DNA from 3 places in the Streptomyces sp. NPDC001852 genome. Region 3 is predicted to be linked to each of the others. Evidence: riboswitches for the same ligand, from Rfam matches in the RefSeq annotation. Region 3 holds a riboswitch; each other region holds the start of a gene.

Region 1 (9,859 bases), on a different contig from region 3:
GAGAACACGCAGGCGGACGGCGGTTTCGCGACGCGCCCCGCGTTCCGGCCGCTGACCCGTTTCGAGGGCCAGGGACTGGACAAGGGACATGTGGTGAACGATCTGCTCTTCCGGCGCGTACCGCACCAGGAGCGGGCAGACCGAGCGGGTCAAGCACGCGAACCGCTTCAGGACCGATAAACCGCTCCAGCCCCTCGTCCCGCCACCGTTAGGGTCGATGCCGTGGCCACCAGTCCTCCGTTCCCGACGTATCCCCCGGGCCCCCACGGGCCGCTTCCGCTGCGCCATCCGCACTGGTGGCAGCGCAGGTGGGTGCGGTACGGAGCGCTGATCACCCTGCTCGCGCTGTCCGGGCTCGTCATCCTCGCGCTGGTGCGCAGGCAGACCGGCACCGAGGGGTTTCTCGTCGGGCTCGCCCTCGCCGTGCTGCCCGTGCCGTGGCTGATAGCCGCGTTCCGGTGGCTGGACCGGGTGGAGCCCGGCCCCTGGCGGAACCTGGTCTTCGCCTTCGCCTGGGGAGCGTGCGCGGCGGCGCTGATCGCCATCGTCGCCAACAGCTTCGCGACCAAGTGGATAGCCACCGCCACCGCCGATCCGGCCGGCGCCGACACCCTCGGCGCCACGGTGATAGCGCCCATCGTGGAGGAGTCCGCCAAGGCCGCCGCCGTTCTGCTCGTCTTCCTCTTCCGCAGACGTGACTTCACGGGGATCGTCGACGGGGTGGTGATAGCGGGCATCACCGCCACCGGGTTCGCGTTCACCGAGAACATCCTCTACCTGGGTACGGCCTTCGGCGCCGACCAGATGAGCGGCGGCCGCGGCATCGCCTCCGTCACCGCCGCCACCTTCTTCGTGCGCATCGTGATGTCCCCGTTCGCGCACCCTCTGTTCACCACCCTCACCGGCCTCGGCTTCGGCATCGCCGCGCTCTCCGCCGAGCGGCAGCGCGCCCGGCGGGCGCTGCTGCCGGTCTGCGGTCTGCTGCTCGCGATGAGCATGCACGCCTTCTGGAACGGCTCCTCCACCTTCGGCGAGTTCGGATTCTTCGCCGTCTACGGTGGCTTCATGGTGCCCGTGTTCGGGCTGCTGACCTGGCTCGCGATCTTCACGCGGCAGCGGGAACTGCGGACCGTACGGGAGGAGCTGCCGGCGTATGTGCTGGCCGGGTGGCTGGGACCGGCCGAGCCGTTCGCGCTCGGGTCGATGCGGGCGCGCCGGACGGCCCGTGACTTCGCCCGGCACCACGGCGGCCGGCCGGCGGCGCGCGCGGTGGCGCAGTACGAGGCCTACGCCACCTCGCTCGCCTTTCTGCGGCACCGGGGGCGCAAGGGGAAGGCCGGCGCCGACTTCGTCGTACGGGAGCGGGAGCTGCTGGACGAGCTGTGGAAGCGGCGGGGGCTCGCCCGGCCGGCCTTGGAGTATGCCGCCAGGGCGTCGCTTCCGGTCCCGGTCCGCTGGGCGGCGTCGCCCGCGGCGCCGGGGCCGGGTCACGGGTATCCGGCGGTGCAGATGCCTGCGGCGTCCGGACCGGCGTACGGGTATCCGGCGGCGCCGTACTCCGCGTACAACCCGTATCGGTCGTAGCCGGCCGGGTCGCGGAGAGTCCGGCACCGCCGGAATCCGGGACAGGATGCCCTAGGCCGAGGCGTCCGTCAGCTTCTGCACCTCCTCCGGCGTCAGCTTCAGGCCCACCACGTCCAGGAGGGCTGGGAGCTGGTCCACCGTGCGGGCCGAGGCGATCGGTGCCGTGATCGTCGGCTGGGCCGCGAGCCACGCGAGGGCGACCCGGGCGACGGGGGCGTCATGCGCGGCGGCGACCTCGTCCAGGGCCGCCAGGACCTTCTGGCCGCGCTCGGACTCCGCGTACTCCTGGGCCCGGCTCGCACGGGCGCTGTCGACCTTGGTGCCGGGGCGGTACTTGCCGGTCAGGAAGCCCGAGGCCAGCGAGAAGTAGGACACCGCGGACAGCCCCTCCCTGGCGGCCAGGTCCTGCAGCGGGCCCTCGTAGGTGTCGCGCGAGACGAGGTTGTAGTGGGGCTGGAGGGCGACATAGCGGGCCAGTCCCTCGCGGTCGGAGAAGTCCAGGGAGGCCTGCAGGCGCTCGGGGCTGATGTTGGAGGCGCCGATCTGGCGGACCTTGCCCGCCCTCACCAGCTCGTCCAGCGCGCCGATGATCTCCTCGACCGGGATCTCGGGCTTGTCGAAGTGGGTGTAGTAGAGGTCGATGTGGTCGGTGTCCAGGCGGCGCAGGGAGGCGTCGGCGGCGGCCTTGATGTTGGCGGCGGACAGGCCCTGGAACTCGGGGTGCTGGCTGACCTTGGTGGCGATGACGACGCGGTCACGGTTGCCGCGGGCCTTGACCCACTTGCCGATGATCGTCTCGGACTCGCCGCCCTTGTGGCCCTGGATCCACGCCGAGTAGGAGTCGGCGGTGTCGATGAAGTTGCCGCCGGCCTCCGTGTAGGCGTCGAGGACGGCGAAGGAGGTCTCCTCGTCGGCGGTCCAGCCGAAGACGTTGCCGCCGAGGCAGAGCGGGAAGACCTCGAGGTCGGAGGAACCGAGTGTGCGCAGAGAAGTCATGCTCCAAGTCAACGCCGACGGTGGATGATCGCATTCCACCGTCGGCGCCGGGATCCCGCGGACGGAGCAGTCGGGCTCAGGGGTTGAGGCCCTTGTCGCGCAGCCAGGGCGCCGGGTCGATGGCCGTGGCCTGGCCGTTCGGGTGGACCTCCAGGTGCAGGTGCGGGCCGGTGACGTTGCCGGTGGCGCCGACCCGGCCGATGACCTGACCGGTGGAGACCTTCTGGCCGACGGAGACGTTGATCGAGGACTGGTGGCAGAACCAGAGCTCGGTGCCGTCGTCCAGGGTGATGACGGTGCGGTAGCCGTAGGCGCCGGCCCAGCCGGCCTGGGTGACCGTGCCGCTGTGCACGGCCTTGATGAGGGTGCCGGTCGGGGCGGCGAAGTCGAGGCCGGTGTGGTAGCCGGAGGACCACATGGCGCCGGGCTGCCCGAAGGTGCCGGTGATCGTGTACGAGACGACCGGCAGCGTGTACTCCTCGGCCAGCCGCTTGACCTCGGCGGCCTTCTTGGCGTCGGCCTCCGCCTGCTGCTTGGCGTCGGCGGCCTTGGCGGCGGCCTCCTTCTCCGCCTTGGCGGCGGCGTCGGCGGTCTGCTGGTCGGCCGCGGCGATCGCGGCGGCGGTGACCTTGCTGTTCGCCTGGCCCTTCTGCTGCTCGGCCTGGGCCATGATCCGGTTGCGCAGGGCCTCGCCGGCGTTGCTGCTGTCGGCGCTGTCGGTGCTCACGCCGACCTTGCTGAGGCCGGTGGCGGTGGCCTGGTGCGCGTCGGAGGAGCCGCCGCCGAAGATGTGCTCGACGGAGTCCAGGTCCGGCAGGGATATGGAGACCGGCGGCTTGCCGGTGTTGGCGCTGGCCATGCCGCCCGCGCCGACCGCGGCCATCACGCCGACGCCGAGGACGGTGGAGCTGCGCGCGAAGCCGCCGCGCTGCTTGGCGACGCGGTGCCGGCCACGGGCCGCGGCGACGGAGTCCTCGGTGGGGTTCCACTCCTCCCAGGGCCCCTCCTCGGCGCGGTAGGCGCCGTAGCCGAAGGTCTCCGGCTGGGCTTGCGAGGGCACGAACGGGGCTTCTGGGGCGGGCCGGTTGGACGCCACTCGGGCGTACTCCTTTCCTTCCGCCGCCTACCGGGTTAGCTGACGGGTTCGGAGCAGGAAGGTCTCCTACGCGCGTATACCAACTGTGGCATTCGCGCGATTCACCCCAAAGGTGGTGGTTCCCCGGTTCCCTCGCGGGATTCGGCGCGTGCGCACGGAGCCGCCTCTTGTGACGGCTGGGACGACCGCGCTGCGTTATCGAACGTTAATAGACCTGAGAGTCACTTTCCAAGCCGTTCGGCTTGATCATTAACCTTTTCGACCGTGGACCAATAGGGCAGGAGCACTGCAAATCGGGCGAGTTGGCCATGGTTCATGAGCGTCGGCGTTTTTGATGGTGTCTCAGATGTTATGCGGAGGGCGGTCGTCCGGTCACCCTCCGTGAAGACGATCAACCACCCGGGGAAAGCGGTGTGCATGCCGCCCTGAGCATGGGGTACTCTGGAGTCACAACGACGCGGGGTGGAGCAGCTCGGTAGCTCGCTGGGCTCATAACCCAGAGGTCGCAGGTTCAAATCCTGTCCCCGCTACTGAAGGCTCAGGGCCTGGAATCCACTGGATTCCAGGCCCTGAGTGTTTTCCGGCCCGGCCGGGCCTCAGCCCAGCAGGTGCCTGTTCGGCGCCTTGGCGAGTCCCGCGAGCTCAGGCAGTACGACCACCTCGGCACCTCCCTCGACCAGGACCCCCGTCCCATCGGCCCCCGCCACGAACGTGTCCGGCTCCTGCCACGCCGTGACCACCCTGCGCACCCCCGCCCGGAGAATCAGCTCGGCACAGGGCGCGGGCCGCGAGGCCCGCCGGGCGCAGGGCTCCAGGCTGCTGTAGACGGTGGCGCCGCCCAGCCGGGGATCCGCCGGGTCGATCTTCGCCAGCGCGGCCTCCTCCGCGTGGACCACTGGATCCCCGCCCTCCCGGGAGTGGCCACGGGCCAGCTCCGTGCCGTCGGCCCCGACCACCACCGCGCCGACGCTGAACGCCGTCGTGGACGGCGGGCACTGGGCGGCGAGCTCGCAGGCGGTCCGCAGCCAGTGACGGTCGGCGGCGGTGGCGACCGCGCCCGTGCCGGGGGCCGTGGGCTCGTAGCGCATGAGGACCACGTCCTCGATGCGGCGGGTCTCGGTCAGGCGCAGCCGGCCGGCCTGGTAGCCGCCGGGGCCGAACAGGCGGGGCGCGCCGGGGTCGCCGACGAACAGGGGCGCGAGGACCAGCTGGAGCTCGTCGGCGAGGCCCAGCTGCAGCAGCTGGGTGTGGACCGTGCCGCCGCCCTCGACCATCAGCCGCCCGATGCCGCGCACCTCGTGCAGGTGGGTCAGCAGGGCCCGCCAGTCGAGGTCGGGGCCGAGCGGGACGACGTCGGCAGTGTCACCGACGCGCCGGACCGCGCGCTCGGCGCCCGCGTCTGTCGTGTAGACGAGCTTCGCGCCGCCGGTGTGCCAGAAGTTGGCGTCGGGGTCGAGGTCGCCGGTGGCGGTGACGGTGACCTTCAGCGGGTACTCCGGGCGGCCCTCCCGCACCCGCGCCGCGCGGCGCTCGGCGGAGTTGACCAGCAGCCGCGGGTTGTCGGCGCGGATCGTGCCGGCGCCGATCAGGATGGCGTCGACCGAGGCCCGTACCGCGTCGACCCGGTCGAAGTCGGCCGGGCTGGACAGCAGGAGCCGGTCGGGGCCGGTGTCGTCCAGGCAGCCGTCGAGAGAGACGGCGGCGGACAGCAGCACGTACGGGTACGACATCGGCGCGGTCTCCCTGGAGGCGAGTCTTGGTTCAAGTTTGAAACAAACTTACACTGGCGGCATGACGACCCGCTGGCTCAGCCCCGAGGAGCAGCGCGCCTGGCGCGCCTACATGGCCGCGACGCACCTCCTGGAGGACGCGATCGACCGACAGCTCCAGCAGGACGCCGGCATGCCGCACCTGTTCTACTCCGTGCTGGCCAACCTGTCCGAGGCGCCCGACCGGCGGCTGCGGATGACCGATCTCGCCGAGAAGCTGAAGATCACGCGCAGCCGGCTGACGTACGCGGTGACCCGGCTGGAGCGGGACGCGCTGGTGCGCCGGGAGGACTGCCGCTGGGACAAGCGCAGCAGCATCGCCGTGCTGACGGACGAGGGGATGGCCGTACTGGAGCGTACGGCGCCCGGGCACGTCGAGACCGTGCGCGCCACCCTGTTCGACCGGCTCACGCCGGAGCAGGTGGGGCAGCTGGAGGAGATCTGCACGGGGATCGCGCGCGGGCTGCAGGGCGAGGGTGCCGAGCCCGGGGCGGAGGACGTGCCCTGGCGGCGCCGTTCGTCCTGTTCGTGATCGCTCCGGATTCGGACGACGCCCGGAATCCCGATTGCTTTAACTTTGAAGCATGAGGTAGGGTCCCCTGCGTATCGCTGCTTCAAATCTGAAGCACATGCCCGCACCCGGAGGGACCCGCATGCCCGACACCCCCGCCGCCACGCCGCGCGCCCGCGTCCGGGTACCGCTGCGCTTCGACGACGGCTACAGCGTCGACGCCGAACTCGTCACCTTCCACGGCCTGGCCGACGGCCAGGAACACGTCGCCGTCGTCCTCGGCGACCCCGCCCCCGGCACCGTCCCGCTGGTGCGCCTGCACTCCGAGTGCCTGACCGGCGACGTCTTCGGCTCGGCCCGCTGCGACTGCGGCCCGCAGCTGCGCGAGGCGGTCGAACGCATCGCCGACCGCGGTGGCGTCCTGCTCTACCTCCGCCAGGAGGGCCGCGGCATCGGCCTCTACAACAAGCTCGACGCCTACGCCCTGCAGGACCAGGGCCTCGACACCTACGAGGCGAACGCCGCGCTCGGCCTGCCGGAGGACGCCCGCGACTACACGGCCGCCGCGCAGATGCTCGCCGCGCTCGGCATGGCGGAACTGGACCTGCTGTCCAACAACCCCGACAAGGCGGAGCAGCTGCGCGCACTGGGCGTGGTCGTGCGGGACCGGGTGCCGACCGGTGTCTTCACCACGGCCCACAACGTCCGCTACCTGCGCGCGAAGGTCCTCCAGACCCGGCACACACTGCCGCTGGCCGAACTCAACGTGGGCTGAACGGCCGGGCCGGGACCGGTACGGAACGGATCCGCCGGTCACCGCGCCTGCCGAGGACCCGGGAGCAGGAGGGCCGGTACGGCCGTCAGCGCCGGCAAAGTCGTCGCCACGGCACACGCAGTGCGGAAGCCGGCCGGGCGCATGCCCGCCGTACCGAGCACCACCGACAGCACGGCCGTGCCGACGGACGCACCCAACTGGGAGTTGACGCTCAGCGCGGTGCCGGGTCCGGTACCGGGCGGGCCGGGGCCGCCGCGGCGGGTGCCGTCGTACGCACCTCCCCCACCCCGCGCTCAGCCGGCGTACGGACGCTCGGCCCGCGCGGCCCGCAACGCCCGGCCCCACCAGGCGAGTTGACCGAGCATGCCCTTGGCGGCGCCGGCGCACACGGCCGCGTCCCGCGGCGTGCCGTCCTCACCGAGGCCGGACCAGGGGCCGTGCAGGCTGACCGAGTCGCGCACGCTCGTCGCGTGCAGTTCGGCGAAGACCAGCCGGAGTTGCTCGACCGCGCGCAGGCCGCCGCCGAGGCCGCCGTACGAGACGAAGCCGACCGGCTTGGCCTGCCACTGGGCGTGGTGCCAGTCGATGAAGTTCTTCAGGGACGCCGGGAAGCTGTGGTTGTACTCGGGCGTGACGACGACGAACGCGTCGGCGGCGGCGAGCCGCGGCGAGACGTCCCGCAGCGCGGCGACGGCCTCCGGGCTCGGGGTGCCGCCCCAGCCGGGCAGCACCAGCGGGAGGTCGATCTCGCCGAGGTCGATGACGTCGAGGTCGAGGCCGGTGTCGTCGGCTGCGGTACCGAGGAACCAGTCGGCGACCGCCCGGCCCTGGCGGCCCTCCCGCACGCTGCCGATGACGACGGCGACGCGCAGAGGTGCTTCGTTGCTGGCAACGGACACAGGAATCCCCCATCTCGTGACGGGCCGGCCGCCCGTTGCGGCCTCCCGCACAGCAAAGTACAACGATCGTTGTAGAAAGTACAACGCTGATTGTAAGTCGGTTAGAGTGACCGGGCGGAGGAGGCCGGAGGAGGCAGCTGTGGGCGAAACGAACGAGGCCCGGGTGGCGCGGGCGCAAGGCGAGGTCTCGCCGCGCAGGCTGGCGAAACAGATGGCGATCGCGAGCGCGTCCTGCACGGTCTTCGGTCGCGAGGGGTACGCGCGGGCCTCGGTCGACGCACTGGCCGCCGAGGCCGGCGTCTCCACGCGCACGCTCTACAACCACTTCCCCGGCGGCAAGGCACAGCTCTTCCAGACCGTGGTGACCTGGACGTCCAACGAGGTCCGCGACGCCCAACTGGCCCGCCTGCGCGCGGTGCTGGACCCCGAGCTGCCGCCGCGTCCCGAGGACCTGGAGCGCGATCTGGTCGCCCTGGCCCGTGGGTTCGCCGGGCTCATGACGGACTACCCGAACCACTTCGCCCTCGTCCGCCACATCCACGCCGAGGCCGACCATGTGCCGCCGGAGGTCCTGAAGGCCTGGCACGAGGCGGGCCCGGCGCCGGTCCGCCGGGCCGTCGCCGAGGCGATGACGCGCCTCGCGGACGCCGGGCTACTCGACGCGCACGGCGACCCGGCCATGGCCGCGGCCCACTTCATGGCCCTGACGACCCACACCCTCGTCCAGTCCACCCACTACGGCGTCCTCCCCCTTCCCCCCACGGAGACGGACCACCTGATCAGGGGCGGCGTGGCAGCGTTCCTGCGGGCCTACGGGATGGGCCGGGGGCCGGGGGAGGGGCGGCGGGAGGCCTGAGGGGTACGGGCGGGTCGGGCGGGGGAACGTCGGGCGGGGTGCTCGGCGTGGATCACCGTGCTCACCGGAGGAACCCCTCCACCACCCGGCGCACCTTCCCGGCGGCACTGTCGTCGCCGAGCCGCATGGCGATGTTGGCCGCGTTGCACATGGCGTCGATCTGGAAGGCGGCCAGCTCCGGATCCGGTGACGGAACGTCACCGGACCCGGCACCGGCGACCGACCGCAGCTGGTCGGCGAGGAGTTCCAGCCATGCCTCGCGGTGGGCGAGCAGGGCGTCGCGCACCGCGCCGGGGCGGCTGTCGTAGGCGGGGAGGTTGGCGGACCAGAAGCAGCCGCCGGCGAACAGGGGCGTCTGCGCGTAGGCGATCCAGCGCTCGGCCAGCTCCCGCAGCCGGGCGGAACCCGCCGGGACGGACCGCGCGGGGCGCACGACGGTCCGCTCGAACTCGCGGCGCGCGCATTCGGCGGCGGCCAGTTGCAGGTTCTCCTTGGTCCGGAACAGCGTCTGGACACCGCTCTTGCTCAACCCCAGGTCAGCGGCCAGACGGCCGATGCTGAGCCCGTCGAGCCCGTCCAGCGAGGCGATGTCGACGGCGCGCCGGGCGACCCGCTGCCGGGCACGCGCACCGCGCACCAGCCGCAGATCCGTCACCTCCGGCCCCTCAGCGCCCAGGACATCCCGGCCCACGCCGCGCTCGGCGTCCTGTCGTTCGCTCTCCATCGCCGCCATCGTGCCACACCCAGCATCTACGTACGATCGACCGTACGTTTTGTTTCCGAGGGCTGCAGGCCGGGCCGGGTGAGGATCCAGGCCGTGCGCGTGGAGACCGGCCGCTCGGTGATGACCAGTTGCCGGGCGAAGGCCGCGTTCGACCGCGCGTCGCTCGCACAAGAGCCGGAGAACGACGCGGCGCCCGAGCCGGCCGAAGCCGACCCGGGCGCTGCGCGGCAGGTCAGAGGGCATAGCCCCCGCCCACCTCCGGTAGGCCCTGTGGGACTCGAACCCACAACCAATGGATTAAAAGTCCTGGCCAAGGCTTGCCGGGTGGTTCCGGGTGCTGCCTCGGCGTCCGGAATTGCCTGGTCAGAAGCGGGTTTGGGTGACACGTGATCTACGACGTAACGGCCCATGCTGCGCAGTCCGCTCACGCATCGCTCACGCAAGAGGATCCGCTGACCAGCCCCTCTTCTTGCTTGCCGCCCCGTTTTCACCGAGGTTCTGATGCGGACACTGCAGGGGGCATCTATGGCCTCCCCCGGACGTGTCCTTCTCAGCTAGTGTGCCAACGCTGTCTGGTCGCTTCTCAACGGGCAGACTAGTGGTGGAGCCGGAGAGGAGGTGGATCATGGCGGACATCGACTTGCTGATC
Region 2 (9,859 bases), on a different contig from region 3:
GCGCGCGGCCCCCGGCGGCGGTGCGGCGCTGCCCGACCCCGGCGACACCCAGGCGGTGCGCGAGCTGTGGCAGGAGGGGCTGTTCGCCGAGCGGGTGGCCCTGCTGGGCGCGCTGCGCGCCGTTGCGCCCGCGCTCGCGCACGAGCTGCTCGCGTCGACCTGGTCGACGGAGCGGGCGGAGGACCGGTTGATGTTCCTCGACTCGCTGCGCACGGGCCTTTCCGCCGCGGACGAGCCGTTCCTGGAGCAGGCGCTGGGCGACCGCAGCCGCAATGTGCGGGCGACGGCGGCGGAGCTGCTGTCGGCGCTGCCCGCTTCGGCGCTCGCCGCGCGCATGGCCGTACGGGCCGCCGCATGCGTGGCCCTCGACCTCACGAGGAATCGGCCGGCGATCGTGGTGAAAGCGCCGCTCGAGTGTGACTCCGGCATGGAGCGCGACGGTGTGGTGGCCACACCGCCCGCAGGCAGAGGAGAACGCTCATGGTGGCTGGGGCAGTTGGTGGAGGCAGCCCCGCTGTCCACCTGGCCGGAGCGGCTCGGCGGGCAGGCGGCGCAGGAGATCGTGGCCCTGCCGGTGACGGACGACTGGCAGGGCGAACTGCACGCGGCCTGGTGCCGGGCGGCGGTGCGGCAGCGGGACCCCGAGTGGTCGAGGGCGCTGCTCGGCTCGCCGGCAGCGCCGGAGGCCGGCGGGCCGGGCGCGGTGTCGCTGGCCGAACGCGCGAAGCTGCTGGCCACCCTGGACCCGGCGGAACGGGCCGCATGGGTGGCCGGGTTCATCGCCACGCACGGACTGTCGGAGGCGTTCCAGCTACTCGGGGTGTGTGCGGTGCCCTGGGCCGCGCCGCTGGGCCGGGCGGTCGTGGACGCGCTCAACATCGCACGCGACGCGGGCAGTTACCCCTGGAGCTTCAGCGGAGTGATGGGGCTGGCCGAACGCTGCCTGGACCCTGCGCAGGCCACCCGGCTCGAGGCGCTGCTGGCGATACCAGACGAACGGGAGGACGCGGCGCCGGGAGCCGGAGGCTACTGGGCGGAGGCGTTCCAGCGACTGGTGACCACACTGCGGCTGCGCGCGGACATGGCCGCGGAACTCGCCCCGAACCGGCCCCCACTCGCCGAACTGCCTGCCCGACCGCCGGAGGCGGCCGCTCAACCGCCGGAGGCAGCCGACTGACGGACGTTCTCCCGCACCCACTGAACGATCGACGCGGTCGTCGCGCCCGGCGTGAAGATCTCCGCGACGCCCTTCTCCTTCAGCGGCGGGATGTCCTCGTCCGGGACGATGCCGCCGCCGAAGACGAGGATGTCCTCGGCGTCGCGCTCCTTGAGCAGGTCGATCACCGCGGCGAACAGCGTGTTGTGCGCGCCGGAGAGGATGGACAGGCCGATCGCGTCGGCGTCCTCCTGGATGGCGGTGTCCACGATCTGTTCCGGCGTCTGGTGGAGCCCGGTGTAGATGACTTCCATGCCGGCATCGCGCAGGGCACGCGCGATGACCTTGGCCCCCCGATCGTGGCCGTCGAGCCCTGGCTTGGCGACCACCACGCGGATCGGACCGGCTGCCACACCCATCACTGCCTCCATCAAACGACCACGGAAGCGATCGCTTCCGTCCCCAACGACAAGTACCGCACTTTTGGCGCGTTCCGCCACCGTCGCGAAGTGAACGAACGTTATCTCCAGCATCCCGCAACCGGCAGTTTTACGGTGCGCAGCGAGGGGGAAATCACATGGTGGGACATGAGGGCACACGGGGGATCGAGCCGTCCTCCGGCGTGCCGACAGGAGGTCGGCCCATGAAGGTCACCGGAGTACTGCCACTTTTTCTCCCGTTCTGCCGGCGCCTGTGGCCCGGCAGACTCGCCGGAATCTCCGTGGCGCTGCTCAAGGCGACCGCCCTCGAGGCCGCGATCCTGGCCGGTCATCTCCTGCTGTATCCGACCGGCCTCACCCAGGAACGCCGCACCCCCGCCCTGCCCGCCCAGGGCGGCACCACCCAGCTGCCGCTCCGATCCGGCCCGCCGGTGGTGCTGCTGCACGGTTTCATCGACAACCGCTCGGTGTTCGTGCTGCTGCGCCGCAACCTCACCCAGCACGGCAGGCAGCACGTCGCATCGCTCAACTACTCCCCGCTGACCTGCGACATCCGTGCCGCCGCCGAGCTGCTCGGCCGGCACGTCGAGGAGCTGTGCGAGCGCACCGGCAGCGACCGGGTCGACATCGTGGGGCACAGCCTCGGCGGACTCATCGCCCGTTACTACGTGCAGCGCCTGGGCGGTGATCTGCGGGTGCGCACCCTCGTCACACTGGGTACGCCGCACTCGGGGACCCGCGCGGCCCCTCTGGCCAACGCCCACCCGATCGTGCGCCAGATGCGGCCCGGCTCGGGAGTGATCGAGGAGCTCAATCGGCCCGCACCCGGCTGCCGTACCCGGTTCGTCAGCTTCTGGAGCGACCTGGACTCCGTGATGGTGCCGCTGGAGACGGCCCGCCTGGAGCACCCGGACCTCGACGCGCAGAACGTCCGGGTGACCGGCATCGGGCATCTCGCCCTGCCGGTGCACCCCGCCGTGGCGGCCGGAATACGCGAGGCTCTCGACTCCCCGCACCCCGAGGACCGGATCGCCGGCGGTCTGACGGTGGCGTGACGGCGGTGTGATGGTGGCGTGAAGCATCCGACGGCGGAGTGACGCACAGGTGACGAACAGTCACCACACATAGAACAGCAATCGAACTCTCGGCCAAACTCGTGTCCGGCGCCCCCCGAAACGCCGCCGATTGCCCGTTTACGGCGGGCGCGAAACCACCCGAAGATTGTCGCGCCCAGGTACCGGCGGGTACAGTCACCGCACTGCTCTGGCAGCCCCTGTTGTCGAGGCGAAAGAGAAGTTGGTGAACGACCGTCACCCGTCGGGGACCATGACCACCCCGGCCCCGGCTTCCGACGCCTCCGCCGCGCACTACGCGCCGTACGGAACGCATGAAGCCCACTACGGTGACTTCACCACGTACGGCGGCTACGGCACCACCGGGTTTCCGGACGGCACCGGCACCTTCTCCGCCGACCCGCTCTTCGGCAGCCTGTCCGGCCAGCAGAGCAGCGGCGCGTACGACAGCACACAGTGGCAGACCGGCCAGGCCCTGAACTACGACCCGTACGCGGCCCAGCACCACGCCGCCTACGACTCCGGCGTCTACGACTCCACCGCCTGGACGATTCCCGCCCAGGCGACGGGCAACGACATCAGCGGCCAGTGGGACACGAGCACCTGGCTGCCGCCCGACCAGTCCGGCATCGCCGACCCCACCCAGCAGTGGGCGTGGGGCACCCAGACCTTCGAGTCGGGCACGTTCGACGCCACGCAGTGGAATTCCGGCGGCCAGGCCGTCCCGATGGAGGCAGAGCAAGCTGCCGAACCGTTCGTCCAGCAGTCCGCACCCGTCTTCGACCAGGCCGGCGGCCCGCAGGCGACCTCGGCCTTCCCGCAGGTGCCGTACGACCCGACGCCGTACGAGGACGAGGTGCCCTACGAGGACGAGGTGCCCTACGAGGGCAGCGCGTTCGGCGAACAGCACACCGGGGGCGACGAATCGGGCGTCACGGGTGAATCGCCCGCCGGGCCCGGCCTGCTGGACGACCAGGAAGAGAGCGCGCCGGCGACGCGGGTCGGCGCGCGCAGTGCCGCGCGCTCCCGCCGTCGTACGCCGGCCAAGCGCTCGGCGCTGCTGACCGTCGCCGTGCCCTCGGCCTGTGTGATGGGCGTCGCCGGCATCGCCGCAGCCTCGGTCGGCGCGCTGACCGACGACGGCCAGGACACCACCGCCTCCGCCCCGGACGCGCACACGGTCAAGGCCTCGGCCGCCAACAGCAAGCTGGACTCCCAGCTCAACACCCTGTCCGCCGGCGCCCACGACTTCGCCGACCGGGCGAGCCGTACGCAGGAGCGGCTCGACCTGAAGAACCAGCAGGAGCTGGAGAAGAAGAAGGCCGCCGCGGCGGCCGCGCTCAAGGAACGGCTGCGCCCCAAGTTCGTGCTGCCGGTCACGCAGAAGGGGCTCAGCGCCTACTTCGGCCAGGCGGGCGTGAACTGGATGTCCGTGCACACGGGCATCGACTTCCCCGTCGCCTACGGCACCACGGTGATGGCCGCCACCGACGGCACCGTCACCACCAAGTGGAACAGCGCCTACGGCAACATGATGATCGTGACGGCGAAGGACGGCACGCAGACCTGGTACTGCCACCTGTCCAGCTACCGCGTCGCCTCGGGGACGGTCGTCAAGGCCGGCGAGCCGATCGCCTACTCCGGCAATTCCGGCAACTCCACCGGGCCGCATCTGCACTTCGAGGTACGGCCCGCGGGCGGGGCTGCCATAGACCCGCTGCCGTGGCTGCGCAGCCACGGCCTCGACCCCACCTGAGTGGTCCCGTGGGCCCTCGCCGAGCGGCGAGGGCCCTTGGACCTACAGCTTCTCCACCGGCGCGTACCGCAGCAGCAGCCGCTTCGGCTTGGTGTCGCCGAAGTCGATCGTCGCCTCCGCGTTCGCGCCCGTGCCCTTCACGGCGACGACCGTGCCGAGCCCGAACTGGTCGTGCGTGACCCGGTCCCCGACGGCCAGGGTGACCACCGGCTTCTCCGCGGTGCGCCGGGTGGCGAACCCCGACGCGCCTGACGCCGAGGAACGCGAGCGGGACGAGGACAGCGAGGCCGCGATCCCGGAGGCCGGCCCGGACGAGACCGGTGCCGTCGCCCCCGTCCGCTTCCAGTCCACATGGGTGGGCGGGATCTCCTCCAGGAAGCGGGAGGGCGGGTTGTACGACGGCTGGCCCCAGGCGCTGCGCATCGCCGACCGCGTCAGGTAGAGCCGCTCCCGCGCGCGCGTGATGCCGACGTACGCGAGGCGCCGCTCCTCCTCCAGTTCCTTGGTCTGGCCGAGGGCGCGCATGTGCGGGAAGACGCCGTCCTCCATGCCGGTCAGGAAGACGACCGGGAACTCCAGGCCCTTGGCGGTGTGCAGGGTCATCAGGGTGATGACGCCGGAGCCTTCCTCGTCCTCGTCGGGGATCTGGTCGGAGTCGGCGACCAGGGCGACCTGCTCCAGGAAGTCGGCCAGCCCCACCGACTCGCCCTCGCCGCGCGCCTGCTCGAACTCCAGGGCCACGGCGGCGAGTTCCTGGAGGTTCTCGATGCGGGTCTCGTCCTGCGGGTCGGTGGAGGCCTGCAACTCGGCGAGATAGCCGGTGCGTTCGAGTATGGCCTCCAGCACGGTCGCCGGTCCGGCGCCGGACTCGACGATCGTGCGCAGGTCCTCCATCAGGGTGTTGAACCGCTTGACGGCGTTGGTGGAGCGCGCGGCCATGCCGTACGCCTCGTCCACGCGCTTGAGCGCCTGCGGGAAGCTGATCTTCTCGCGCTGGGCGAGGGCGTCGATCATCGCCTCCGCGCGCTCGCCGATGCCCCGCTTGGGCACGTTGAGGATGCGGCGCAGCGGCACCGAGTCCTCGGGGTTGGCGAGGACCCGCAGGTAGGCCAGGACGTCCCGGACCTCCTTGCGCTCGTAGAAGCGGACACCGCCGACGACCTTGTAGGGCAGGCCGACGCGGATGAAGACCTCTTCGAAGACACGGGACTGTGCGTTGGTGCGGTAGAAGACGGCGACGTCACCGGCCTTGGCCTCGCCCGCGTCGACCAGGCGGTCTATCTCGTCGGCGACGAACTGGGCCTCGTCGTGCTCGGTGTCCGCGACGTAACCGGTGATCCGTGCGCCCTGGCCGGCGTTGGTCCACAGGTTCTTCGGGCGGCGGGACTCGTTGCGCTCGATGACCGCGTTGGCGGCGGACAGGATGGTCTGCGTGGAGCGGTAGTTCTGCTCCAGCAGGATCGTCGTCGCGTTCGGGTAGTCCTCCTCGAACTGCAGGATGTTGCGGATGGTCGCGCCCCGGAAGGCGTAGATCGACTGGTCCGCGTCACCCACGACGCACAGCTCGGCGGGCGGGAGGTCGTACTCGCCGGGCGGGGTGTCGCCCTCCTCGGCGGAGCGCTCCCCGGTGCCGACGAGCTCCCTCACCAGCGCGTACTGGGCGTGGTTGGTGTCCTGGTACTCGTCGACGAGGACGTGCCGGAAGCGGCGGCGGTAGTGCTCGGCCACGTCCGGGAAGGCACGCAGCAGGTTCACCGTCGTCATGATCAGGTCGTCGAAGTCGAGCGCGTTGGCCTCGCGCAGCCGCGACTGGTAGAGCGCGTAAGCCTGGGCGAGGGTCTTCTCGAAGCCGTCGGTGGCCTGGGCGGCGAAGTCCTCCTCGTCGATCAGCTCGTTCTTCAGGTTGCTGATCTTCGCGCTGAACGACTTCGGCGGGAAGCGCTTGGGGTCGAGGTCCAGATCGCGGCAGACCAGCGCCATCAGGCGCTTGCTGTCGGCGGCGTCGTAGATCGAGAACGACGACGTGAAGCCGAGCTTCTTCGACTCGCGGCGCAGGATGCGCACGCACGCGCTGTGGAAGGTCATCACCCACATCGCGTTCGCGCGCGGGCCGACGAGGTGCTCGACGCGCTCCTTCATCTCGCCCGCGGCCTTGTTGGTGAAGGTGATCGCGAGGACCTGGCCAGGGTGCACGTGCCGCTCGGCGAGCAGGTGGGCGATGCGGTGGGTGAGCACGCGGGTCTTGCCCGAGCCGGCGCCGGCGACGATGAGCAGCGGGGAGCCGGCGTGCACGACCGCGGCGCGCTGGTTGTCGTTCAGCCCCTCCAGCAGTGCCGCCGCGTCGAGCGCGGGGCGCGGGGCGCCGTCGCGGTAGTAGGCGTCCCGGTCCGGCGGCACGTCGAACTTCCCGCCGAACAGATCGTCCGGAAGCGGCTCCGGAGCGTGATCGTCCTCGGGCGGCGGATGTTCCTCCTCGTGCCCGCGAGGGGGCTGGAGGTCCGCCAGGAAGCTGTCGTCAAAGAGGCTGCTCATCGCTCTACGAGTCTAGGGCGCCCCACCGACAACCGTTCGCCGTCCCAGAAACCGACCGGCGCGGGCCAATGCGGAAAACCTTCCTTACGCTGCGGAATCACCCGATGACGCAGACGCGATTCCGGGCTCAGATCACGAAAATGTATCGGACATATCACGCACCAACCTTCACACTAGTCACACCAGTTGGCTAGGTTGCCGTCAGGCCGCGTGCGCGGCCTCCGCCGAGTCCGGCGCGCCCGCATGGCGCCCGGAGCCGGGGACCCACCGACTTTGGGGTGAATCGGCCGGCTCCCACCCGGGACGCCACCGTAGGGCAACCCTTCCGAACCACCGCCCGAACCCGACAGCTAACCCGGTAGGCGGCCCATTGGAAGGAGTCGCCTCCCTTGGCGTCGCACCGCAAGCCGCGCCCCGGCGGGACCATCGGAACGGGCCTTCGCACCCCCGCCCTCGCCACCGCCGCCCTCACCTCCATGGCCGTGCTCTCGCAGACCGCCGAGGCCGCCCCGAGTACCGATCACGCCAAGCCGAGCCTGGAGGAGGTCGAGAAGAAGGTCGACGACCTCTACCGCCAGGCGGAGTCGGCGACCGAGAAGTACGACGCGGCCAAGGAGCGGTCCGTCAGACAGCGGGGCCGCGTCGACGCCCTGCGCGACGACCTCGCCCGGCGCACGGCACGCCTCAACAAGGCCCGCGAAGAACTGGGTTCCTTCGCCGCGGCCCAGTACCGCACCGGCACCGCCGCTCCCGACACGGCCACCTTCCTGCTGGCGAACGACCCGCAGGACTACTTCGACCAGACGCAGCTGATGAACCGGCTGACCTCGCGGGAGAAGAGCGCGGTCGACGACTACATCGGCGAGCAGGCCGCAACCATGAAGAAGCGGCGGGAGGCCGCGGAGAGCCTGCAGACGCTAACCGACTCACAGCACGACCTGCAGACCGCCAAGTCCACCGTCCAGCAGAAGCTGGCCTCGGCGCGCGAGCTGCTGTCGCAGCTGACGGCCCAGGAGAAGGCCCGGCTGGCCGCCATCGAGCGGGAGCAGCAGCAGGAGGCGGCGCGCAAGGCGGCCGAGCTGGCGAAGCAACAGGCGGCCCAGCAGCAGGCCGGCTCGTCGTCGTCCTCGGGCACCGGCTCCGGCTCCGGCTCGACGGGCTCCGGCTCGACCGGATCCACGGCGTCCGGCTCGTACGACACGAAGGCCGAGAAGGCGATCGCCTTCGCCCGCGCGCAGATCGGCAAGCCGTATGTGTGGGGCGCCACCGGCCCGGACTCCTACGACTGCTCGGGCCTCACCCAGGCCGCCTGGAAGGCCGCCGGCGTCACGCTTCCGCGCACCACGTACGACCAGGTCAACGCAGGCACCACGGTCTCGCTCGCCGACGCGCGGCCAGGCGATCTGATCTTCTTCTACGACGACATCAGCCACGTCGGTGTCTACATAGGCAACGGCATGATGATCCACGCCCCGAAGCCGGGCGCGTACGTCCGCGAGGAGTCGATCTACTACGGCGGCGAGTCGATCATCCACAGCGTCGTACGACCGGGCTGACCATCCGCCCCCCGGACACGGCGGCCGGCCCCGTCACTTGCGCCGTCCACGCGCGCGTGCCGACGCATCACCGTCCCACGCGCGCGTGCCGGCGTCCTGGTCGCCTCCGGTGCGGCGCTCGCCGCCCCCGCCGGTGGCAGGGACGGATGACCGTCAGGTCCACAGGACGGCGATGAAGATGTTCGTCATGGTCAGCGTGCCGACGAGTCCGAACAGGCCCTTGTCGATCTTCTCCTCGTCACGCTTCACGTAGACCAGTCCAAGGATCACGACCAGCAGCGCCAGCTTGACGCCGATCTTGATGGTGTTGACGTGGTGGTCGTCGGCCTGGTTGAGACCGACCAGGGCCACGCCGGTGACCAGCATGGTCAGTGCGCCGTGCAGCATGCCGGGCACGAACCGGGCCGTGCCCTGGCCCATCGCCTTCATCTGGGTGAGGAAACCGCCGAGCAGCGCGGCGATGCCGATGATGTGCAGGCCGACGAAGAGATGGATGAGTACGTCCATGGGCCCGGAGCCTAACCAGGGGCCCAGCAGCCTCCTGTCACCGGCCCCGGCCACAGCGGTCGGCGAGCGCGCGGACGATCTTGCATATATGCGCCCCATAGCACCCGGAGCCTCGCCTCCGTCCCGCTTTCCGGGCTTCGGTCACCACGCTGCGTGAAGCCGACGACTCCAGACCGGCCGTGCGGTCACTTGCGGTCACATTCCGGTCCGTCGAGGCCAGTTCCGTACACTGCGTTACCCAGTCGTCACAGTCGGGCCTAGCGTCCTCCCCCAGGTGACCGGCTCCCCACCGCCGCCCGGGCCAGGGGCGGCCGTCGGCCACCACCGCCGAGAAGGTCCGGCGGTGGCCCGCTTCCCCTGTGCGGGCCGCCGCCGGACGCACGGACCTCTCGGTCGTGCGAGTCGTACGGAAGGACGTGACGGTCCAGGTGGCAGCGCACCGCAAGCCCCGGCAACGTTCGATGGGCGGGCATACGGCCCGGACGGCCGCCACACTCGCCCTGGCGGGCGCGGCCACCGCGACGGGGTTCGACGGGACGGGTCACGCCGAGCCACAGCTGACGCCGGCACAGGTGAAGGCCAAGGTGGACGAGCTGTACCAGGAGGCCGAGGCCGCGACCGAGACGTACGACGGCGTCAGGGAGAAGGCGGACGCGGCGCAGCGGCGGCTGAACGCGCTGCGGGACGAGACCGCCCGCAAGCAGCAACGGCTCAACACCGCCCGGGACGCACTGGGTTCGTTCGCGGCGGCGCAGTACCGCGAGGGCGGCTTCGCACCGACCTGGCAGCTGGCGCTGTCCGGCGACCCGGACCGGTACCTGGACGACGCCGCGTTCGTG
Region 3 (9,859 bases):
CGACGAGCAGCCGGATGGAGTTCGTGCCGCAGTCGACGGCGGCGACCCGGGAGAAGCCCTCCGGGACCATGGGCTTCTCGGCGAAGAAGCCGCTGCGGACCTCGGCGGGGTCGAAGACCGCGCCCTCCTCACCGGGGTGCTCGTCCGCCGGGTCGGGCGCCTCGAGGGGCTGCACGCACGGCCCCTTGCGCCACCACTCGGGCAGCATCGCGATCGCCTCGTCGCCGAGCGGGTTCACCCCGGGTCCGGCGGCCAGCGAGTGCGCGACCAGGACGTGCAGGCACTTCACGCGGTCCGGCATGCCACCCGCGCTGGGGAAGCCCTTCAGGACCTCGATGGCGTCCCGGCGCGCGATGTAGTCCTCGTGCGCGGCACGGTAGGCCGCGGCCAGCTCGGGGTCGCTCTGCAGGCGTTCGGTCATCTCCTTCATGACGCCGTTCGCCTCCAGCGTGCCGATCGCCGAGGCGGCGCGCGGGCACGTCAGGTAGTACGTCGTCGGGAAGGGCGTGCCGTCGGGCAGCCGGGGTGCCGTCTCCACGACGTCCGGCTGACCGCACGGGCAGCGGTGCGCGATGGCCCGCAGGCCCCGCGGCGGGCGGCCCAGCTGCTGCTTGAAGGCCTCGACGTCCGCGTCGGTGGGCTCGGTGCGCGGGGTGGGCGGCGGGGGCGTTTCCATGACTGCTTTCGGATTGGCTTTCTGTCGGTCACTGCGTCGATGACTGCATCGACTACTGGTCGGAGGCGTCGGACTTGTCCAGGCCGTCCCAGACATTGGCGTACCAGGGCCGCCGGGCGGCCTTGAGGTCGGATCGGGACTGCCGGGCCGTGCCGCCGGGGTCGACGACCACGTACCCGGTCTCGCCGGGCATCACGTAGTGCAGCCGGCGCCGGATCTGCTGCTCGGCGTAGGAGTCGTCCTGCCAGCGCGCCTTGAGGTCGCGCAGCTGCTCCACCCGCTCGCGGGCCTGCTCCCGCTGCCGCTGGAGGTCGGAGATCTGCGCGCGCTGGGAGACGTACTGCCGCATCGGGTAGGCGAGCGCGACGATCATCGAGCACAGCACCAGGGCGAGCAGCGCCGCGCGGCCGGTGAGCCGGGAGCGTCGGGCCTGCCGCCTGCTCTGGGAGCGGTAGACCCGGGCCGCCGTCTGCTCGCCGAGCAGCCGCAGCCTGGTCGCGGTGGAGAAACGGTCCCGGTCCTTCACAGCCATCTGGCTCTCCGCCTCCCCTTTCACACGCGCGTACGTCCCCGCACACGGTACGGGACCGGGTACAGGGACGTACGTACGACTGGCTAAGACTTACTCCAGGTTGGGTCAGCCCTTGAAGCGGGGGAACGCGCTGCGGCCCGCGTACACCGCGGCGTCGTCGAGGATCTCCTCGATGCGCAGCAGCTGGTTGTACTTGGCGACACGCTCGGAGCGGGCCGGGGCGCCGGTCTTGATCTGGCCGCAGTTGGTGGCGACGGCCAGGTCGGCGATGGTGACGTCCTCGGTCTCGCCGGAGCGGTGGGACATCATGCACTTGAAGCCGTTGCGCTGGGCCAGCTCGACGGCGTCCAGGGTCTCGGTCAGCGAGCCGATCTGGTTGACCTTGACCAGCAGGGCGTTGGCGGTGCCCTCCTCGATGCCGCGGGCGAGGCGCTCGGGGTTGGTGACGAACAGGTCGTCGCCGACCAGCTGGACCTTGTCGCCGAGCTTGTCGGTGATGACCTTCCAGCCGGCCCAGTCGTCCTCGAACAGCGGGTCCTCGATGGAGACGAGCGGGTAGGCCGCCACGAGCTCCTCGTAGTACTCCGTCATCTCGGCGGCGGAGCGCTCCTTGCCCTCGAAGAGGTACTTGCCGTCCTTGTAGAACTCGGAGGCGGCCACGTCGAGCGCGAGGGCGATCTGCTCGCCGGGGGCGTAGCCGGCCTCCTTGACGGCCTCGAGGATGAGGTCGAGGGCCTCGCGGTTGGAGCCGAGGTTCGGGGCGAAGCCGCCCTCGTCGCCGAGGCCGGTGGCCAGGCCCTTGCTCTTCAGGACCTTCTTCAGGGTGTGGTAGACCTCGGCGCCCCAGCGCAGGGCCTCGGAGAAGGACTCCGCGCCGATCGGGGCGATCATGAACTCCTGGATGTCCACGTTGGAGTCCGCGTGCGAGCCGCCGTTGAGGATGTTCATCATCGGCACCGGCAGCAGGTGCGCGTTCGGGCCGCCCAGGTAGCGGAAGAGGGGGAGGTCGGACGCCTCGGAGGCGGCGTGGGCGACGGCGAGGGAGACGCCGAGGATGGCGTTGGCGCCGAGGGAGCCCTTGTTGTCGGTGGCGTCCAGGTCGAACATGGCCTGGTCGATCAGGCGCTGCTCGGTGGCGTCGTAGCCGACCAGCTCCGGGCCGATCTGCTCGATGACGGCGAGGACGGCCTTCTCGACACCCTTGCCCAGGTAACGGTTGGGGTCACCGTCGCGCAGCTCGATGGCCTCGAAGGCGCCGGTGGAGGCGCCGGACGGGACGGCGGCACGACCCGTGCTGCCGTCGTCGAGGCCGACCTCGACCTCGACCGTGGGGTTGCCTCGGGAGTCCAGGATTTCCCGGGCTACGACGACGTCGATGGACGGCACGAGCATCTCCTTCTTGGATGTGACGCTGGAAGTACGGGGCTGTGTGCCTTACGGCTGTGCCTTGCGCCTAGAGCCTAACCGTCCCGGGGGCGCCGGCCACCGACCGACCGTCCCGTGGACGGGGAGGGACACGCAGACGGTACCCATTGTTCACCAGCGGAACAAAGGGTGGGTGTACGAGGCACGAAGAAAAGGGGGCGGAGGCCCTCGGGAAAGGGGCAGAAAAAGACCCCGCCCCGGCGCGTACGGGGGAACACGCGCCGGGGCGGGGAGCCCGTGGGGACGGGGGTGGCCCTCACGAGGCCTTCAGTGTGCGGGCCGGGGATGTGAGGGCACTGTGGGTCCGTTCGGAGCCGGGTGTCACTTCAGGTGCAGCTGCTGGCCCGGGTAGATGAGGTTCGCGTCCTGGACGATGTCCTTGTTCAGCTGGAACAGCTTCTGCCAGCCGCCGGCCACGTGGTGCTTCTCGGCGATGGCGCTGAGGGTGTCGCCCGTGACGACCTTGTACTCGCCGTCGCCCTTCTTGACCTTCTTGCCGGTCGGGGTGGTGACGGTCTTGCTCGCCTTCGGGGCCGTGCGCGTGGTGGAGCGGGTGGCGGCCTGCTGGTCGGTGGAGCGGGTGCTCGTGCTCGGCGCGGACTTCGTCGAGGCGGTCGGGGCCGAGCCGCTGTAGGCGGCGGAGGACAGGCCCGTGCCGCAGACCGGCCAGGCGCCCTTGCCCTGACCCGCGAGGACCTTCTCGGCGACGGCTATCTGCTGCGCCTTGGTGGCGAGGTCGGCACGCGCGGCGTAGGCGGTGCCGCCGTACGCGGCCCAGGTGGAGTTGGTGAACTGCAGACCGCCGTAGAAGCCGTTGCCGGTGTTGATGGACCAGTTGCCGCCCGACTCGCACTGGGCGACCGCGTCCCACTCGGAGGCGGTGGCGGCGGAGGCGTTGCCGGCCGCCATCAGCGGGGCGGCGACGGCGGCGCCGGTGACACCGGCGAGCGTGATGGCGCGGACGGCCTTGGACGGACGACGGTGCTTGCCCTTGCCGGAAAACAGCATGGATCGATCCCCTCACCGACGCCTGCGAGGTGAGCTGTCGGGTTCGGGCCGGTTGAGTTGCCCGGCCGCACGCTCGCTCTCGCGAGGCGCGGCTTCACCCCTAGCCGGTCCAGCGTCAACCGCTGGGCCCGGCGCCTACCTTGGGTCCCCCGCTCCTGCCTACGGCGCTTGACGCGACGACTGTTCCCGGGCAACCCGCTGGCAGGATTCGGCGTTGCGAGTCCCGGGGCTCGTGGTGACGAGCGGTCCTGACCGTAGACATGCGATCGACGGAATTTCAAAGACGATCAGGGCTTCTGAGACTCATCCCACACTTTCGCCAAACCGGACATCAGCCGCGAAGTGGGGCGTCAACTCCCGCTAGCCCTCGCCGTTTTCGGCATGGATTTTCAGGGTCTGACCGGCGGTGATGTGGTCGGGGTCGGCGCCGATGACCTTCTTGTTGGCCTCATAGAGCGCGTGCCACCCGCCGTCGACACCAAGGGAGTCGGCGATGGAGGCGAGGGAGTCGCCCTCGTGGACGGTGTAGGTGGCCGGCCCATGAACGGCATGACGGCCGGAAGAGGTGGCGTTCTGACCGTTTGTCACGCTTTCGTCCGCACTGTCGCCGCGGTGGCGTCCGCCACTGCCGAGTGCGCCGGTGTCGATCAGGCTCCAAGAACCGGCACTCTGCTGCTGATTGTCCGAGTTGTCGGTACCGGGTGTCGCCGCGGGAGAGCTACCGCCCCCCTGAGGGCTTCCACTGTCATACGAGCCGGACTTGTCGGTCTTGTCGGACTTGGGGGTGCCGGTTCCGGTGGGGCCGCCGGTCGCAGCGGGGGTCCCGGTGGCGTCCTTGCTCGGGCTCGGGGCCGGCGTGGCGCTCGAGTCCGAGGGGGAGCCGGAGGAGGCCGAACCGGAGGCGGTCTGGGAGCCGGAGTCCGAGCCCGAACTCGAACCGGAGTCGGACGCGGACGAATCCGGCAGACCGGACGAGTCGGAGCCGTCGGCCGAGCCGGACGCACCACTCGACCCGTCGCCGTTGCCGGAGCCGCCGACGCCGGTGTCGACGTCGACCGAGGCGGAGCCGGAGGTCAGCCCGGCGGTCAGCGCGCACATCGCCCACGGCTTGGTGCCCTGGTCCGCGAGGATCTTCTCGGCGACGGCTATCTGCTGGGAGCGGCTGGCCTGGTCGGCGCTCTCGGCGTACTGCGTGCCGCCGTACTTGTCCCAGTCGTCCAGCGAGATCTGCAGACCGCCGTAGTAGCCGTTTCCGGTGTCCGCGCTCCAGGAACCGCCGCTCTCGCACTCGGCGACCTTGTCCCAGGTGGTGCCGTCGGCCGCGCTGGCACTGGCGGCGCCGAGCAGCGGGATGGCGATGGCGGAGCCGGTCACCCCGGCCGCGACGAGGAGGGCAGGAGCCTGACGGGGGCGACGGTGACGACCGTTCCCGGAGAGCATGCGGAAGCCTTTCGTGCGACAGCAGGACCGGCGAGGCGAACTGGTGCCCCTCGCCACGCTGATGGGTGAACGTATCGGCAGACGATCACTTGTCACAAGTTAATGCCGCGCAGATCACGTGAAGATCACGGAGTTGAAGGTTTGTCATCTCCCCCCTGCCTGCACCCGATCCTCCCCTCCTGCCCGCTTTGTCACCCGACGGGAACGGCGGTGCCTCACGCCCGGCGCGCGGCGCGGCCGCAACCATAGGACCCGACATGAACCGGGGGGCTTGACGTCCAGGAGGACACGATGGCGCGCCAGACCCGGCTGCCCGGCGAGTCCGCGGACTACCTCGCCGCACGCGAGGAACTCCGCGACGCCGAGATCGAACTCATGCGCCACCGAGAGAGGGTCGCGGCCCTGCGCAGGGCGCTGCCGCAGGGCGCCGCCGTCGGCGACCACGTCTTCCTCGAAGGCCCCGCCGACCTCGACGCGGGCGACACCCCCGTCCGCGAGGTCAGACTGAGCGAGCTGTTCTCCGGCCCCGGCCGGCCGTTGATCGTCTACCACTTCATGTACGGCAAACGGCAGACCGACCCGTGTCCGATGTGCACCCTGTGGATCGACGGCTTCAACGGCGTCGCCCACCACGTCGCCCAGAACGCCGACCTCGTCGTCCTCGCGGCCGCCGACCCGCCCGTCCTGCGCCGGCACGCCCGAGGCCGCGGCTGGTCCCGGCTGCGCCTGCTCAGTGCCGGGGACAGCACCTTCAAGTACGACCTGGGCAGCGAGGACGAGGACGGAGTGCAGGACTCCACCGTGTCCGTCTTCACCCGGGACCCGGACGGCACGGTCCGCCACTTCTACTCCGCCCACCCGCGCATGGCCGAGGACATCGACCAGCGCGGCATCGACCTCCTCAACCCCGTCTGGCACCTCCTCGACCTGACGCCCGGCGGCCGCGGCGACTGGTTCGCGGGCCTGGACTACTGACCGCCGGCGCCCGCCGGAACCGGCGTGAACTCCACCGGCAGGGTGCGCAGGCCCCGCATGATGAGCCCGCCCCGCCACCTCAGGTCGGCCGGATCGGCGGCGAGCCGCAGGTCGGGCAGGCGGGTGAGCAGGGTGGCGAGCGCGGTCTGGCCCTCCAGCCGGGCGAGCGGCGCGCCGAGGCAGTAGTGGATGCCGTGGCCGTATCCGAGGTGCTGGTTGTCGCGGCGAGCGAGGTCCAGCACGTCCGGATCGGCGAACCGCTGCGGGTCCCGGTCCGCCGCCGCGAGCACCACCAGCACCGGATCCCCCGGCGCGATGTCCTGCCCGCCGATGGTGAGCGGCTCGGTGGCGAACCGCCAGGTGGCCAGCTCCACCGGGCCGTCGTAGCGCAGGAGTTCCTCGACCCCGGTCTCCAGGAGGTCCTTCTCCTTCCTGGCCAGGGAGTCCTGGAGGCGCTCGCGCTGGGCGGGGTGGGTGAGCAGGGCGTAGGTGCCGTTGCCGATCAGGTTCACGGTGGTCTCGAAACCGGCGAAGAGCAGGATGAAGGCCATCGCGGCGGCCTCGTTCTCGGTGAGGTGCTCGCCGTGGTCGGAGGCGCGGATGAGGCCGGAGATGAGGTCCTCGCCGGGCGCGGGCTCGGCGGGCAGGGCCTCGCGCTTCCTGTGGATCAGCTCGGCGAGGTAGCCGCGCATCTTCTTGACCGACCGTGCGACTCCGCCGCGCGGCCCTCCGCCGTGCCGGATCATCATCCCGGCCCAGTCCCGGAAGTCGTCCTGGTCCTCGCGCGGGACGCCGAGCAGGTCGCAGATGGCGTAGATGGGCAGCGGGAAGGCGAACTCGTGGATGAGGTCGGCGGAGCCCTTCGTCGCGAACCGGTCGATGAGGCGGTCGGTCAGCTCCTGCACCCGGGGCGCGAACTCGGCGACCCGGCGCGGCGTGAACGCCTTGCTGACGAGCCGCCGCAGCCGGGTGTGGTCCGGCGGGTCGATGTTCAGCAGATGCGTCATCAGCTCGGCCTTGCGCTCGCCGGGGATGCCGGTCTTTCCCTTGGCGTGCGCGGGCTCGTCGTGATGCGCCGGGTTCTTGCTCAGCCGCTGGTCGGCGAGGGCCTGCCTGGCATCGGCGTACCGCGTGACCAGCCAGGCCTCGACACCGCTGGGCAACCGCGTCCGGTGCACCGGCGCGTGCTCGCGCAGCCAGGCGTAAGCGGGGTAGGGGTCGGTGGCGAACTCCCAGGTGAACAGGTCGGGAGCGGAGGAGGCGGGGTCCGGTGCCGAGCCGGCGACGGGCTCGGGGGCGGAGGAGGCGGGGTCCGGTGCCGAGCCGGCGACGGGCTCGGGGGCGGCCTGCGGGTGGGGCTGGTCGGTCACTCCTCGACGGTATCCGGATCCGGGTAAGCCTCCGCGTCCTGGTGGGCCGTGGGCTGTGGGTATCGCCTGAGGCGCGTCCTGCTCCGCGGGGTCCCGGTGCACCCGGTCGCCGGGAGCCGCGCGTATCGCCTCCGGCGGGTCCTCGTCCGCGGGGTCCGGTGAGCCCGGTCGCCGGGAGCTGTGGGTAGCGCCTCCGGCACGTCCTCCTCCGTGGGGACCCGCGGATCTGGTCACCGGGAGCCGTGCGTACCGCCTGGGGCGCGTCCTCGTCCGCGGGATCCCGGTGGACCCGGCCGCCAGGAACCATGTGCGTACCGCCTCCGGCACGCCATGCTCCGCGGGATCCCGGTGGACCCGGGCGCCGGGAGCCGTGCGTACCGCCTATGGGGCATCCTCTTCCGCCGGGTCGCGGTGGGCCTCCGCGTCCTGGTGGGGGCCGGAGGCCGCGGTCGTCGGCTCGGGGGTGATTCCCTCCGCCTCCCGGATGGCGTCCCGGTAGGCACGGGCCGCCGCGCGCAGGGCCGCCTCGGGGTCCACGCCCTCCGCCTCGGCGCGGGCCGCCAGGGCCAGCAGCCGATAGCCGATGTCCTCGCCCTGCGGGAGCGGCACGTCGAGACCTGCCGTACGCGCGCGGGAGGAGAGCTTGGCGGCGAGGGCCAGGCCGGGCTGGCCGAGCGGCACGCCCTCCGTGACCGACGTGCGCCGCTTCTCCTCGGCCTTGGTGCGCAGCCAGTGTTCCTTGACGTCCTCCGGTGTCTCGGCCTTCTCGTCGCCGAAGACATGCGGGTGCCGGTGGACGAGCTTGGCGACGATGCCGCCGGCCACGTCGTCTATGGAGAACGGCGTGTCCGGGTGCTCCTCGGCGATGCGGGAGTGGAAGACGACTTGGAGCAGGACGTCGCCCAGCTCCTCGCGCAGCTCCTCGCGGTCACCGGCCTCGATCGCCTCGACCAGCTCGTACGCCTCCTCGATGCCGTACTTGGCGAGGCCCTGGTGGGTCTGCCGGGACGACCAGGGGCACTCGGCGCGAATGCGGTCCATGACCTGCACGAGGTCCAGCAGGCGGGCGCCGGGCAGGTCGTAGGAGGCCGGGAGCAGTTCCAGCTCGGGCATGGAGACGCGGCCGGAGCCGGCCAGCCGGGCCAGGCCGTCGGTGAGCGCGGGCTCCCCCTCACCGGTGGCCACGACCACCACCGTCCGCCCGCCGGCGCAGGCGTCGACCAGTTCCTGCGCGGTGGGGGAAGCCGCCTCCACCTCTATCCCGGCCTCCCGCAGATAGGGCAGCTGCGGATGCGCTCCGTCCGCGCACAGCACGGCGTCGGCGGTGCGCAGGGCCTGCCAGGCGGGCCAGGACAGCAGGCCGGGGGCGACCCGGTGGCTGGTGGTGAGCAGGACGATGCGACCGGGGTCGGCGGCGGGGGCGAGGTCGGGGCGGGATGCGTTCACGATCCGAACGTAACCCACGGCGGCAGGGAGCGGATTCGGTTGTCCACAGGCCGCGGGCGATCATGTGATCGTATGACAGCAGCTCGCCATGCTGCCGTACCGCCCCGGCGCCCGGCCCCGCCGTGCCGCTACGCCGTCACCGGCTGTCCGCCCGACGTCGTCGTGACCTCCCGTACCCACGGCGTCTTGGCGTCCACCCGGCTGCTCTTCTGCACGTCCCAGGTGCCGTAGCGCGGGTTGAGGGCGATGTGGAGTTCCTTGGAGGCCTTGGACAGCGCCTTCCAGAAGGCGGGCTGGGAGGTGTCGGTGCCGAGCTGCCCGGCCAGCTTCTGCGCCTCCAGCTGGAGCCGGAGGTTGTCGTCGAGGCGGGCGGGCGCGATGCCGTACTTCTGCAGCCAGGCGGTCTGCAGCCCCTTGGCGCCGCCGGCCTGCTGCTCCAGCCCGGCGCGCATCTGCTCGACCTCCTTGCGGCTGACCGTGATGCCGGCGTCCTGCGCGGCGCGGTGCAGCACCCGGTCGAGGACCATGTTGTGCAGGGTGTCCCGGGTCAGGCTGCTGGTGGAGGCGAGGACCTGCTGGTACTGGGTCTCGTCCGGCACCGCGGCCCGCTGTGCCCTGCGGACCTCGTCGACCCGGCTCTCCAGCTGGGCGACGGTGATCCGCTGCCCTCCGACGACGGCCGCGGCGCCCGGGTGCGCATCGTTTCCGCAGGCGGTCAGCAGGGGTGCCGCGGCGGCGATCGCGGCGGTGAGGACGAGCGCGGTGCGACGGCGGCGGTGCAAGGAAACCTCCAAGGGGAGATTGTGCGACGGTGCACAAAGTCTTGCGGTGATCGATGGTAGGCAGTGGCACTGCTCCGGCCAACCCATTCGACCAACGATTCACCGCCACTTCGGGCACCGCCGCGCCCCCCGGACGGCGTCCGGGGTCAGCCGGTGATCGCCACCGGACCGTCCCACGCGTCACGGTCCACGGTGATCGTGTAGC

Evidence for each region. Region 3 has a riboswitch for cyclic di-AMP ahead of ACFYZB_RS05655 (transglycosylase family protein). Riboswitches for the same ligand answer to the same signal wherever they lie in the genome.
Region 1: it holds a riboswitch for cyclic di-AMP, as region 3 does, so the genes downstream of both, ACFYZB_RS36755 (M23 family metallopeptidase) here and ACFYZB_RS05655 (transglycosylase family protein) in region 3, are expected to answer to the same signal.
Region 2: it holds a riboswitch for cyclic di-AMP, as region 3 does, so the genes downstream of both, ACFYZB_RS17650 (NlpC/P60 family protein) here and ACFYZB_RS05655 (transglycosylase family protein) in region 3, are expected to answer to the same signal.

The regions. Positions count from the first base shown of each region.
Region 1 is NZ_JBIATN010000029.1:97,262-107,120, reverse strand. It holds gene trmB (tRNA (guanosine(46)-N7)-methyltransferase TrmB) at 1-180, shown strand, start outside; gene ACFYZB_RS36765 (PrsW family glutamic-type intramembrane protease) at 223-1,584, shown strand; gene ACFYZB_RS36760 (aldo/keto reductase) at 1,636-2,580, opposite strand; gene ACFYZB_RS36755 (M23 family metallopeptidase) at 2,657-3,676, opposite strand; cyclic di-AMP (ydaO/yuaA leader) riboswitch at 3,684-3,833, opposite strand; tRNA gene ACFYZB_RS36750 (tRNA-Met) at 4,133-4,206, shown strand; gene ACFYZB_RS36745 (dihydrofolate reductase family protein) at 4,273-5,406, opposite strand; gene ACFYZB_RS36740 (MarR family winged helix-turn-helix transcriptional regulator) at 5,468-5,977, shown strand; gene ribA (GTP cyclohydrolase II) at 6,099-6,731, shown strand; gene ACFYZB_RS36730 (NADPH-dependent FMN reductase) at 7,025-7,630, opposite strand; gene ACFYZB_RS36725 (TetR/AcrR family transcriptional regulator) at 7,770-8,486, shown strand; gene ACFYZB_RS36720 (TetR/AcrR family transcriptional regulator) at 8,548-9,210, opposite strand; gene ACFYZB_RS36715 (hypothetical protein) at 9,836-9,859, shown strand, end outside.
Region 2 is NZ_JBIATN010000009.1:131,544-141,402, forward strand. It holds gene ACFYZB_RS17625 (DUF5691 domain-containing protein) at 1-1,177, shown strand, start outside; gene ACFYZB_RS17630 (cobalamin B12-binding domain-containing protein) at 1,153-1,575, opposite strand; gene ACFYZB_RS17635 (alpha/beta fold hydrolase) at 1,800-2,651, shown strand; gene ACFYZB_RS17640 (M23 family metallopeptidase) at 2,896-4,425, shown strand; gene pcrA (DNA helicase PcrA) at 4,468-6,957, opposite strand; cyclic di-AMP (ydaO/yuaA leader) riboswitch at 7,170-7,339, shown strand; gene ACFYZB_RS17650 (NlpC/P60 family protein) at 7,347-8,513, shown strand; gene ACFYZB_RS17655 (hypothetical protein) at 8,667-9,020, opposite strand; gene ACFYZB_RS17660 (NlpC/P60 family protein) at 9,449-9,859, shown strand, end outside.
Region 3 is NZ_JBIATN010000003.1:66,075-75,933, forward strand. It holds gene ACFYZB_RS05635 (exopolyphosphatase) at 1-70, opposite strand, end outside; partial or broken gene ACFYZB_RS05640 (DUF501 domain-containing protein) at 275-772, opposite strand; gene ACFYZB_RS05645 (septum formation initiator family protein) at 729-1,208, opposite strand; gene eno (phosphopyruvate hydratase) at 1,314-2,600, opposite strand; gene ACFYZB_RS05655 (transglycosylase family protein) at 2,955-3,641, opposite strand; cyclic di-AMP (ydaO/yuaA leader) riboswitch at 3,646-3,818, opposite strand; gene ACFYZB_RS05660 (transglycosylase family protein) at 4,002-5,081, opposite strand; gene ACFYZB_RS05665 (DUF899 family protein) at 5,373-6,056, shown strand; gene ACFYZB_RS05670 (cytochrome P450) at 6,050-7,426, opposite strand; gene ACFYZB_RS05675 (nucleoside triphosphate pyrophosphohydrolase) at 7,808-8,872, opposite strand; gene ACFYZB_RS05680 (SurA N-terminal domain-containing protein) at 9,001-9,654, opposite strand; gene ACFYZB_RS05685 (glycoside hydrolase domain-containing protein) at 9,801-9,859, opposite strand, start outside.